Regions from separate parts of the Teredinibacter haidensis genome, predicted to be linked through region 3. Evidence: predicted binding sites of a transcription regulator. Region 3 holds the regulator's gene; each other region holds the start of a gene.
What was found. Region 3 encodes sigma-54, which starts transcription at its own class of promoters, with help from an activator protein. Its sites were predicted from a motif close to TGGCACANNNNTTGCNNT; they were not measured.

Region 1 (4,433 bases), 900 kb from region 3:
GATAGTGAAAATTCGACGAAGAAGTGGCGTTTGGTCGAGAAGTTGTCGAATTTATTTTCTGGTTAAGCCTGTGGTTGTAAGATGCCAGAAAACTGACGCCTTATAGGGTGGTCGTATCAATTCGTACCTATAAATAGAAGAGGACCCAAAATGGCTGGGGTTTTAGATAGTGTTAATCAGCGTACACAGCTAGTAGGGCAGAATCGCCTGGAATTACTACTGTTTAGTCTTGGGGGGCAGCAACTTTACGGAATCAATGTCTTTAAGGTAAAGGAAGTCTTGCAGTGCCCCCCTCTCAGTGAAATTCCAAGGCGGAATCCGGTAATTCGTGGTGTAGCTCATATTCGTGGTGGCACCATTCCTATTATGGATTTGCGTCAGGCAACGGGGCACGCCCCTTTGGGCGATCTCGAAAACTGCTTTGTCATTATCACAGAGTACAATCGTTCTACGCAGGGATTTTTGGTCAGTGGTGTTGAACGCATTGTGAATATGAACTGGGGAGATATTCATCCTCCACCCCGAGGTGCGGGTAAGGATAATTACCTGACTGCGGTGACAGAAGTAGAAGGTAGGCTTGTCGAAATTATTGATGTTGAAAAAATTCTGGCTGAAGTTTCACCGTTGCCCGCTGATGTGAGTGCGGACGTTATTGAAAGTGCACAACGGGATACGATTGTGTGCAAGCATGTGTTGATTGTGGATGATTCCACTATCGCTAGAAAACAGATCCAGAAAGTGATGGAGTCGCTCGGCTGTAAAACGACTCTGAAAAAAGATGGGCGGGATGCTCTGAATTTCCTTAATGAACTGATTGAGGATGGAAAAGATCCGTGTCACGAGCTGTTGTTGGTTATTTCCGATATCGAAATGCCGGAGATGGATGGATATACCTTCACGGCTGAGGTAAGGGGCGATGAGAGGTTGAAGAAGTTGCATATTATCTTGCACACTTCCCTTAGTGGCGTGTTTAACGAGGCTATGGTGAAAAAAGTGGGCGCAGATGATTTTCTTGCCAAGTTTCACCCCGATGATCTGGCAAACCGAGTAAATGATAGAATCGACCAACTGACAGGGGACGGAGAGCATGTTGAATAACACTCTTTCCGTACCGAGAGTAAGATAGCGGATATTATATGAGCTTCAACACAGGAACACCCACCTCGGCGTTTACGCAGGGGAGGGTGCAGTTGGATACTCGAGAATTTCAAGAGTTTCGAGATTTTCTGCAAACCGTTGCAGGGATCGATCTCGGCCATAATAAGCAGTACTTAGTGGCTACTCGCATTCGCCGAATTCTTATCGATTATGAGTGCGAAACGTTGGGTGTTCTTACCAAGCTTATTAAGAACGCAGCGAATAGGGAAGTTCGTCAAAAAGTTATTGATGCGATGACTACCAACGAGACCTTTTGGTTTCGTGACGGCTACCCTTTCGAGTATTTACGCAAAACGGTTCTGCCAGAAATGGTAGAAAATAATAGAGGCGGTCGTTTTCGTATCTGGTCTGCCGCCTGTTCTTCTGGGCAGGAGCCATATTCACTTAGCATTGTTGCAGAAGAATATATCCGAGGGGCGTTTGGTATCAGCAATCTGCCACTGGACATTGTGGCTACGGACTTATCCAGCCAAATTCTCGATAATGCCAAGCGAGGTGAATACGATCGTCTATCCATTACTCGCGGCTTGTCCGAGCAGCGCCTGCGAGACTATTTTGATCATTTTTCTTCGGATTGCTGGAGGGTGAAACCGCCTATTGGTCGGAGGGTAACCTTCAAGCCGCTTAACTTGCAGGACTCTTATTTGTTGCTGGGTAAATTCGATGTGATTTTCTGTCGCAACGTACTTATTTATTTCTCTGCCGATCTTAAGCGCGATATTCTCACGCGTATGCACGCTGTTATGAAACCTGGGGGGTATCTCTTCCTGGGATCTTCAGAGAGTATTGCTGGAACATCCGATTTATTTGAAATGATCCACTGTAACCCCGGCGTGGTCTATAAAGCTAAATAGCGCACGGCCTGTTATTCTTTGCCTTCAGTTATCTCAAGCAATATTCAATCACTCAACGGCTCGAAAGACCTCCTCTTCTTAAACACATATTGATCTTTCCTAAGGTATGCCTGCCGGAAAGTGGAAAAAGGGAAATTCCTTGCCGCTTTCAATAATTTTACTATCTGCCGATTATTTATATTTCCAATAAAAACAAAGGGTTAGGTGGTTGTAGTCCTGTTGGCACACGCATTGCTATCTATCGGTAACAATACAATATTCACTTTATTAACGGCAGGCAACATGGCTATTTCTTTTGACAGTGCGCTAGGTGTTCACGAAACAGCATTGCGCTTACGGGCACAGCGAGCGGGGCTGTTGGCGAGCAACCTGGCCAACGCCGATACGCCGGGTTACAAAGCAAAAGATATTAACTTTGGGCAGGCGTTGGCGAATCGCATGGATAACCAATCAGCTGATATTCCTATGTCTGCTACGCGTTCAGGCCATATCAAGTTCAACAAAGGGGATTCTGGTTTTACCGAAACCCTTTACCGTACGCCTAACCAGCCCAGTATTGATGGCAATACCGTGGAAGAGCAGGTAGAGCATGCGCAATTTATGAAGAACAACCTAGAGTTTCAGGCCAGTTTTACGTTTTTAAACAGTAAATTCAAAGGCTTGACCAAAGCCATTAAGGGCGAATAAGCGAGGCTGTTATGAGTTTATCCAATATTTTTAATGTCGCTGGTTCGGGAATGAATGCCCAGAGTATTCGCCTGAATACCACTGCCAGCAATATCGCCAATGCCGAAACCGCCAGCTCCAGCATCGATCAGACCTATCGTGGTCGACACCCTGTTTTTTCTGCGGTGCAGACTGCTGTACTAGCGGGTCAGCAGGGTATTCAGCAGAACACTCCGGAGGCTGTCGGCGTTCAGGTTCAGGGCATTGTTGAAAGTGATGCGCCGCTGCAGCCACGTTACGAGCCAGATAACCCCAATGCTAACGAAGATGGCTATGTGTACTACCCCAACGTCAATATCGTTGAGGAAATGACCAATATGATCTCGGCCTCACGTTCGTTTCAGGTGAATGTTGAAGTGATGAATGCGGCGAAACAAATGGTTCAGCGCGTACTCACTCTGGGTCAGTAAGTTGATGAATGTAAACGATAAAATACAGCTGAGGAAAAGCGCATGAGCAATGTGAATGCCATCAGTAATAACAGCCTGTTAAGCGATTTATCCATCGCCAATAAAACGGCGGACGAGCCTCAATCCAACGAGTTGGGCCAGAGTGCCTTTTTAGAATTGATGATTACGCAAATGGAAAATCAGGACCCTTTGAGTCCACAGGAAAATACCGAATTTATTGCGCAACTGGCGCAGTTCAGTTCAGTGGAGAGCTTGGATAAGCTAAATAACAACTTCGACAGCTTTACCAATAATTTTGTCGCCAACCAAGCATTACAGGCTTCGACGCTTGTTGGCCGTTCCGTCACAGTTCCTACGGATCGTACACAGCTTGAAACGGGTGATGTGGTAACCGCGAGTGTGGATGTACCGTCTAGCTCCAGTGATATCACCGTCAATATCTATACGGAAAGTGGTTCCTTGGTGGATCAGATCTCTCTGGGTGTGCAACCCCCGGGTGAGTTGGTGCTGCGGTGGGATGGCCAGAATGCCGAGGTGAATGGCGAGCTATTGGATTGGCAGAGTAGCCAGGAAAATGGAGTAGAGGCCGGATTGTACCGCTTTGAAGTGATGACCCAGGCCAATGGTGAATCTACCGAACTGGCAACGGCACTTAGCGCAAATGTGAATAGCGTTACCGTCGGCAGTAACGGCAGCTTGGTATTGAACCTGGCCGGTATTGGTGCTGTAAGCCTTACAGACGTTAAACAATTTAATGAGTAGCGGCAAAACTTTGCCGTATGCAGTAATCGCAGGAGAGAGTTATGCCTTTTAATACCGCTCTAAGTGGCATTCGTGCCGCTTCAACCGATTTGACCGTTACTGGTAATAATATTGCCAATGCCTCCACAACGGGGTTTAAATCTTCCCGAGTGGAATTTGGTGATGTGTACGCCACCTCTGTGTTGGGCGCAGGTTCCGGCGCTGTTGGCAGTGGTGTGCAGGTACAGGATGTGGCTCAGGCTTTTGGCCAGGGCAATGTCTCTTTTACCGAAAACGAACTGGACCTAGCCATAAACGGCAATGGTTTTTTCCTGTTAAACCGTGGAGGAGAACAGCTCTACACGCGTGCTGGCACGTTTGGTTTGAGTGATGATGGTTTTATCACCAACAACGCGGGCGCTCGGATTCAAGGTTTTCAGGCTGACACGGCGGGAAATATTGGCGGTATTACCGGCGATATCCAGATTCAAACTTCTAATTTGGCACCTCGCCAGACAACCACGGTTGAGTCGATATTGAATCT
Region 2 (4,433 bases), 2.3 Mb from region 3:
GCAGTACACTGACCGCCAATGGGCAATCCCTGCTGGGTGTTGCCATGCTCGATATCGACTACTTTAAACAATATAACGATACCTGCGGCCACTACGCCGGTGATGATGTTTTACGAAACGTGGGAAAGGTGATAACAGAGCACCTACAACGGCAAAGTGATAGAGGCTATCGGATAGGTGGCGATGAATTTATTCTGCAATGTAACGGACACTCGCGCAGCGATATTATTGCCTTTATTGAAGGGATTCGCCTGGGAATTGAAAACCTGGCCATTCCAAGCCCCGGCAACAAACGTTTTGATCACGTCACAGCGTCCATCGGGCTGTGCATTGTCAGTACCAATATCGACGCAAAAGTGGTCTACCAATCCGTTGATAAATTACTCTATCAATCCAAGGCGTTGGGGCGAAACAGAGTGACCATACAAGATATTGACGATTAATATTAGCGTTACCCGGTCCGCTTACCAATGAAAAAGAGCGTGTACTGAATAAACAAAAATATGACAATAGAGAGTGCCAGCAAGGCCAGTGCGATCCAACCAAATAAATTTGGTGCCAGCATCATGGTAGACATCAGCGATTCCTGGTAATAAAAGAACCATTGATGCCCCGCCGGGAAAACCCAGATATGTAGAGTGTTAAACACCGATTTCGGACCAATAGCCAAGACCAACAATATACTGGGTATCAGCAATATCGGTAATGCTGACAACTGCTGGCGAATGGAGGGCATACGATGCCTGACCAACAAAAGGTAGATGCTCACAGCCAGCCACAAGATAGTTGAAACAAACGTCACCACAAACAGAAAATCAATAAGCTTGGCCACATCCTGCAGATGAACCACTTCCGGGGTGCGCAATAGCGCTTGCTCTCCACCGCTGCTGGAAGATTGATAGATGATGGCCTCCAGGCCCTCGCCCCCCTCATGAATACTACGATTGATTTCCGCAAAAATGCGGATTCGTTCCGCCCTGGAGGTATCGCCAAAGCCCGGTTTATAACGGTTTTGAGGGCCGTAAGTATCAATCCCCTGCCCGATTCCCCCGTGGTCATGCCAAACGCCATATATAAAATCTTGCTTGGCAAGCAACACCCAGGCCGCCGTCAGGGAAATGATCAAACTCAACAGTGTGTAACTGAGCGTAAGCGCCCACAACCCCACCTTCGCCTTTAACTTAACAGCCTGATTGGCGGCCTTTATACGATTCGTTCTTTTTTCTGCTTTTTTACTCATCAACAACGCTTACCTGTTATTTGTAGCCACATATATTACCGTTAATTCATGACTCATTTTTTTAACCCTGATAAAATCCGCTCAATCGCCTCATAACGAATCAAAAAATCCCAACGCAGCCCCATTTGAGGGCGAAATCAAAATAGTTTCATCGCGTAAGAACGCCAACACGAGCACCCACCTCCCTGTTTATGCACTATTTGCGTGCTGGCACACAGGTTGCAAGGGAATCAGCAAATATCAAAGTGGTACATAACCAAGCAAGATTGAACCACAGACAACCCACTAATTGAAGGAAACCCAATGAGTACCTCCAAGCTAAATCTACTGGATTTTGCCCAGGCTAATATCCGCATGCTACATCTGACATGGTTTGCATTCTTTCTAACCTTTGTTATGTGGTTTTCCCACGCGCCAATGAAGCCTTTGATCATGGAAGCCTTCAATATGAGTGGCGCCCAGTGGAAGGCGCTGCTCATTCTTAACGTTGCTTTAACCATTCCCGCCCGAATTGTCATCGGTATCCTGGTAGACAAATTCGGACCACGAACGGTTTACAGTACGTTGCTGGTTATTTCCGGTTTGCTCTGTATAGGCTTTGCTTTTTCTACCAGCTATGAGCAGTTGGCGATTATGCGTTTTGCCATGGGCTTCGCTGGTGCCGGTTTTGTGATTGGTATCCGCATGGTGGGAGAGTGGTTCCCGGCCCGTCAAGTTGGCCTGGCCGAAGGCGTTTACGGCGGCTGGGGTAACTTTGGTTCTGCAGCGGCAGCCTTTTCTCTGCCCACCGTTGCACTGATGTTTGGTGGGGACAACGGCTGGCGCTATGCTATTGCCAGCACCGGCGTTATCGCTCTTATTTACGGCTTTTTCTTTTACTGGAAAGCACGGAATACCCCCAAAGGTTCCACCTATTTCAAACCCAAGAAATCCGGCGGCCTAGAAGTCAGCAGTAAAAAAGATTTTTACCTGTACCTGGCAATGAATATACCCATGTACATTATTCTCGCCGTACTCGCGTGGAAACTGTCTCCCTCTGGCGTTGATCTACTGAGTCAAACAACAACTTACATTCTCTATGTCGCTCTGTTTGTATTGTGTGTTTTTCAGTTTTCTCAAATCTATAAAGTAAACAAGGAAATGCTGAGCCACGGTGCCGCAGAACACGACAAATACAAATTTAAGCAGGTCGCAATTCTAGACTGGGCGTATTTTGTTACCTTCGGTTCCGAGCTTGCGGTGGTCTCCATGCTGCCCGCTTTCTTCCTGGAAACCTTCACCGGCTTAAGCCTTGTACAAGCCGGTGCACTAGGTGCTGCTTTCGCCTTTATGAACCTAATCGCCCGCCCCGGTGGAGGCTATATCAGCGATAGGTTTGGTCGCCGCAAATCACTGTCTATTTTCATTGCGGGACTAACTGTTGGCTACTTAATTCTGTCACAAGTTGGCAGTGGCTGGCCCATCTACTTTGCGGTTGCCTCGGTAATGTTTTGCTCTTTCTTCGTACAGGCAGGCGAAGGTGCGGTATTTGCCATGGTGCCTTTGGTTAAGCGACGCATGACAGGCCAGATCGCCGGTATGGCAGGTGCATACGGAAACGTGGGTGCAGTAACATTCCTAACCGCCTACAGCTTTGTAGATGCCAGTACCTTCTTTATGATTATCGGCGCCTGTGCTGCGGTAGTCTTCTTTATTGTGCAGTTCCTGGAAGAGCCAGAAGGCCACATGACCGAAGTGTTACCAGACGGCACCGTTCAGCAGATAGAGCTGACCTGATCACCGATAATTTAATTGATGTATGATTGAATTCTAAGCAGCCCTTTAAGGGCTGCTTCTATATAAAACGGATAAAAATCGTGGACCACCTAAAATCGTCATTAAAAATCGCCCTATCCCAATACAGCGATAAAGGCCCCAAGCCCGAAAATCAAGATACCGTGGGCGCGCGCATTCCTTCCGACGATCAACAATCCACGCTTGCCACCAAGGGCATTGCCATTGCAGTAGCCGACGGCGTTAGCAGCAGCTCTTCCGCAAGGCAGGCAAGCCAATCGGCAATATCCGGCTTTCTTACCGATTATTACGCTACGCCCGAAACCTGGCGAACCCAGCAATCGGCCATGCGCGTCATTCACTCACTCAATAGTTATTTATGGGGACAAAGCCAAAACAGTGTTCGCGGCGAAGGCTATCTCACAACCTTTAGCGCGCTGATATTAAAGGGTGATAAGTGCTTTACCTTTCATATTGGCGATACCCGAATCTACCGTTTGCGCGGCGACCAGCTAGAACAATTAACCCGCGATCACTCCCAGCGAATCGATAAAACCACCACCTACCTCAGCCGAGCGATGGGCGCGGATATTTCGCTGGAAGTAGATATGCAGACAGAGGAAATGGAAGTCGGCGATTTATTTGTCTTAACCTCCGACGGCATTCACGATGCCATCCCCCAAAAAGAATTTCAGCAGCTAATTCTTGAACACCAACAAGAGCCCGAAGCCTTAACCGAAAAGGCAGCCAAGCTAGCCCTAAAATACGAAACCAAAGATAACATTAGCATTCAGGCAGTGCGGGTATTATCCATTGGTACACCCTCACAATCAGACGCCATTACCGTTTTATCAAAGCTCCCCTTCCCCCCACTGCTGGAACCGGGCAATAAAATCGATGGCATGACCGTAACAAAGGTAATACACGAATCCGAGCGCAGTCAGGTCTATTTGGTAAAAGCGGAAAATGGCACACCACTGGTGATGAAAACGCCCTCCGTTAATTACGAAGATGACCCAGCCTATATCGAACGCTTTGTGATGGAATCCTGGATTGGCTCACGTATTCAAAATTCTCAGGTCGCCCGGGTAGTAACCCCGCCCCACGCCCGAAAAACACTTTACTACCTCACGGAATATATTCCCGGCCCCACCCTGGAACAATTAATAAAGGAACGTGCGCCCTTTCCCATTCCCGATGCCATTGAGTTAATACAACAAATCGTCAAAGGTATTAGAGCCTTCCACCGCAAAGATACCCTGCACCAGGATATTAAACCGGGCAATATAGTGATTGGCGCACAAGGCGCTACGATTATCGATTTCGGTTCCTGCTGGGTCGCAGGCATCCATGAAATGAGCTCGCCATTTGAACGCGACCTAATACTCGGAACACTCGAATACTCTGCACCAGAATATCG
Region 3 (4,433 bases):
TGAGCAACATCCAGCCGACAGAATTGAATACCAGCTCACTCACAATAAATCCCGCAGAAAAAGTCGCGTACACGCAAGAGCCTGTTAAAATACACTCGGCCTACGGCGAGATAGATGCCGTGGGTATGACCGCAGATTTTCGACAACGAAAAATCAAACTCCACAATAAAGTGAAGGCGATTCACAGAAACCCTACGCAAGCAAACCGAGATGATACTGAATCACTACCTGAATAATTTCGCTTGCCGAATGTTTAGCACTATTTTGCTGATATCCATGGGCGGCAATAGTCTCGCCCTCCCCAACGACCGCTTTCAAGATTTAAGTATTCAAGCCGACAGCGCCGAACTGGATGACCAAAACGGCACGACCACGTACGCCGGCAAGGTTATTGTGGAACAGGGCAGCATGAAAATTACGGCAGCGAAGGTCATTATCTACGGCCGTAACGACAACTATTCCATGGTTGTCGCCACAGGAAAACCCGCTCGCTTGAGCCAAATCCCAAAAAAGGGTCAGGAGGCAGTTACAGCGCAAGCTAATCGCCTTGAGTACCGCATTACCGATGAAACCCTGTTTCTGATTGATAACGCAGCATTTAAACAGGAAGGGACCAGTCTGAGCGGCAACCGCATTGAATACGATGTTAAAAGAGCCGTGGTAAAAGCGGGCGGAAAAAGCGATGCTTCCGGCGATGACCGCCGGGTAAAAATGGTCATCCCCCCTAAAGCCCTTTCCACTGAAGAACAGCCGCAAGAATAACGAGAACCCAACACCCCAATGCCTAAACTACACGCGCACCACCTAGCAAAGAGCTACAAAGGCCGCAAAGTTGTAATCGACGTTTCCATCTCCGTGGAGGATGGACAGATTGTCGGTCTACTCGGCCCCAACGGGGCCGGAAAGACCACCTGCTTTTATATGATTGCCGGTATCGTTAAGGCAGACCGCGGCGATATATCCATTGGCGATACCGATGTAACCCATATGTCTATGCATGAACGAGCCCGCCAGGGCTTGGGTTACCTGCCCCAGGAAGCATCCGTGTTTCGCAAGCTGACCGTCGCCGATAATATTATGGCGATTTTAGAAACCCGCAAAGACTTGCGCCGAAAACAGCGCCATGAAGCCATGGAACAGCTGCTCAATGAGTTCCACATTCAGCATATTCGCGACAGCTTGGGCATGGCCCTCTCCGGCGGCGAGCGCCGCCGCGTTGAAATTGCCCGCGCTCTCGCCACCGAGCCACAATTCATATTGCTCGACGAACCCTTCGCCGGAGTGGATCCCATCTCCGTCAGTGATATTAAGCAGATAGTCCAACACTTGAAGCAGCGCGGTATCGGCGTACTGATTACCGACCACAACGTACGTGAAACCCTCGATATTTGTGAAAAAGCCTATATAGTATCTGAAGGGCACATTATTGCGGAAGGAAGCGCAGAAGTCGTTCTCAGTAACCAAAAGGTACGTGAAGTCTACCTTGGGAAACACTTCACGCTATAAGTCGCGCCAATACTTGACATTACCCGCCAGCCAGCCATATCTACCGGCACAATCTTTGCTTTAAAAGGATTGATTGTCCCGACGGCGGAGACTAAACTACGTCTAATCCGCACCGACTCCGAGCAAGCCCAAATGCCAATTGGTGCCCGATCTAATTTTCACGGGAAGTTAGTAGTCGCCATATGAAGCAGTCCCTCCAACTAAAGCTCGGCCAACAACTCACCATGACACCGCAGCTGCAACAGGCCATCCGTCTCTTGCAGCTTTCCACGCTGGATCTTCAGGCAGAAATTCAGGAAGCTCTCGACTCAAACCCAATGCTCGAGACCTCCGAAGAGGGTGAAAATACCGGTACCAGCGGAGAGCAAAGCGAAACGCCAAATAGCCAGAGTCAGGAAGCCAGCCCGACGAATAGCGACGACAAGCCAGAAAAGCCCGATACCGACTGGAACGAAGATAACATTCCCACCGATCTCGCCGTCGACACCAGTTGGGACGACATCTACGAGACCGCACCCAGCGGCTCAGGCCTTGCCAAACCAGACTCGGATGACTACGATTTTGAATCTCGTCGCGGCACAGCCGAAACCCTGCAAGACCACCTGCACTGGCAACTAAACCTTACTCCCATGTCGGATCTGGACAGGGAAATAGCGGAAACGATAATCGACGCCGTAGAGCCGAACGGATTGCTGGGGCAAAAGCTGGATGACATGTTCTCCGGCCTACAAGCTCACCACGAAGAGCTTGAGATGGACGAAATGCTGGCAGTTCTACATAGGGTTCAACAGTTCGATCCTCCTGGCGTACTCAGCCAGGATATCCGCGAATGTCTGCTAACTCAGCTGCGACAGTTGCAAAGTGACACCCTTGATATTACCCACGCCAAAGCTCTGGTTAATGATTATTTGGACCTGCTCGGCGGCCGCGACTTCAAACAACTGATGCGAAAACTGCGCATAAAAGAGCCCGAACTACAGGCCGCCATTCGCGTCATTCAAAGCCTAAACCCACGCCCAGGGGAATCCATAGGCAGCGACGAAACCGAGTATGTCGTGCCAGACGTTTTCGTCAGCAAAGTGAATAACCGCTGGATGGTACAACTCAACCCCGATATCGCACCCAAGCTGCGCATTAATACCAGCTACGCCTCCCTCGTCAAACGTGCCGACTCCAGCTCAGACAACACCTTTCTACGCGACAATCTGCAGGAAGCCCGCTGGTTTCTGAAAAGTCTGCAAAGCCGCAACGAAACCTTACTCAAAGTATCCACCTGTATTGTGGAAAAACAGCAGGGCTTCCTCGACTACGGCCCGGAAGCAATGAAACCCATGGTGCTGCACAACGTCGCTGAAATAGTGGAGATGCACGAATCCACCATTTCTCGTGTAACCACCCAAAAGTATATGCACACACCCCAAGGTATTTTTGAGCTGAAATACTTTTTCTCCAGCCACGTCGCCACCGATTCAGGCGGCGAATGTTCCTCTACCGCCATTCGCGCCATCATCAAAAAACTTGTGGCGGCAGAAAACCCACGGAAACCGCTAAGTGACTCTAAAATTACTGGACTGTTAGCCGAGCAGGGTATTAAGGTAGCGCGCCGAACCATTGCAAAGTATCGCGAATCCTTGCACATACCACCCTCGAATGAACGCAAGCGACTGGTTTAAATTCAAGGCTTTTTTGATTTCTGTCCTGATAACGACTTGGAACCTCAATGAATGCTGGTAGAATGCGCGCCAGTTTGCAGCTCCGGGTCGCAAACATGGGCGTTATCGCTCCTGTTTCCGCCTTATACCTCCTAAAAGCGCTTACTACGCGCGGCTGGAAAGGACACGTAAAAACGTTATTACTATGCAGATATCAACCATTCTTACCGATGAACGCTGTAAAGCCAAAGCTACCGACGCCAGCAAAAAGCGTGTACTGGAAAGCCTAGCCAGCCTATTCGCCAGCGACCTACCCGATACAGACGAAACCACCATCTTTCAATGCCTGATCGCCCGCGAACGCTTAGGCTCGACCGGTATAGGCCAGGGCGTCGCCATCCCCCACTGCCGTTTATCCGCTTCGAATCAAACCCTCTGTGCTTGTATCACTCTCGATCATCCCGTCGATTTTGATGCCGTCGATGGAGCCCCGGTAGATGTTATTTTCGCCATCCTTGTCCCTGAAGATGCCGAAGACTCACACCTTCAAACTCTCGCCACCCTTGCCGAAGCCTTACAGAATCCGAACTTCACACGTAAACTAAAAGCCTGCAGCAGCAATGAAGAATTGTTTCGTGTCGCGGCTGGTGTAAACTGATAACCATCTAATATCAGTAAAATTACACACTGCGGGTAAGGGTTTACCCGTACAACGCTTACGATTTTATCCCCCTTTGGTATATACCCATGCGCCTGCTTATACTCAGCGGAAGATCTGGCTCAGGTAAGAGTTCTGCTCTACACCTCTTGGAAGACGAGGGTTTCACCTGTATTGATAACTTACCCGCCAACCTGCTGCCCGCTTTAATCGAGCAGATCGGCGACCGCATCAGCAGTGAAGAGCAGCGCTTTGCGATAGGGATTGATGCGCGCAATATCTACGGTGACCTCAGCAAACTCGCCGAGCTGATAGATAGCTCCGGTATTGAACGCAGTGAATACCAAATTGTTTTTCTCGACAGTTCCCGAGAAATACTGCTTAAGCGCTTTAGTGAAACCCGCCGCAGACACCCGCTCTCCGATGAGTTTATCGGTTTGAACGAAGCCATCTCACGGGAAAAAAGCATACTGCAGCCCATTGCCGCCGCCGCAGATGTCACCATCGATACCAGCCACCTGAGCCTGCATGAGCTGCGCAGTGCCATCAAACATATTGTCGTGGGTTCTGACACCAAAGGCATGGCACTAATGTTTAAATCCTTTGGCTACAAATAC

Region 1: flgB (flagellar basal body rod protein FlgB) is a predicted target of sigma-54. The motif match lies at 2,233-2,250, and genes of this name have one in related genera.
Region 2: H5715_RS02955 (NarK family nitrate/nitrite MFS transporter) is a predicted target of sigma-54. The motif match lies at 1,449-1,466, and genes of this name have one in related genera.

Annotation. Positions count from the first base shown of each region.
Region 1 covers NZ_CP060084.1:2,397,353-2,401,785, reverse strand. The annotation lists gene H5715_RS09305 (chemotaxis protein CheV) at 151-1,098, shown strand; gene H5715_RS09300 (CheR family methyltransferase) at 1,137-2,012, shown strand; gene flgB (flagellar basal body rod protein FlgB) at 2,295-2,699, shown strand; gene flgC (flagellar basal body rod protein FlgC) at 2,711-3,148, shown strand; gene H5715_RS09285 (flagellar hook assembly protein FlgD) at 3,191-3,910, shown strand; gene H5715_RS09280 (flagellar hook-basal body complex protein) at 3,952-4,433, shown strand, end outside.
Region 2 covers NZ_CP060084.1:718,261-722,693, reverse strand. The annotation lists gene H5715_RS02965 (diguanylate cyclase) at 1-443, shown strand, start outside; gene H5715_RS02960 (lipoprotein intramolecular transacylase Lit) at 452-1,240, opposite strand; gene H5715_RS02955 (NarK family nitrate/nitrite MFS transporter) at 1,544-3,016, shown strand; gene H5715_RS02950 (bifunctional protein-serine/threonine kinase/phosphatase) at 3,097-4,433, shown strand, end outside.
Region 3 covers NZ_CP060084.1:3,294,897-3,299,329, forward strand. The annotation lists gene lptC (LPS export ABC transporter periplasmic protein LptC) at 1-236, shown strand, start outside; gene lptA (lipopolysaccharide transport periplasmic protein LptA) at 250-762, shown strand; gene lptB (LPS export ABC transporter ATP-binding protein) at 781-1,506, shown strand; gene H5715_RS13155 (RNA polymerase factor sigma-54) at 1,689-3,179, shown strand; gene ptsN (PTS IIA-like nitrogen regulatory protein PtsN) at 3,364-3,816, shown strand; gene rapZ (RNase adapter RapZ) at 3,906-4,433, shown strand, end outside.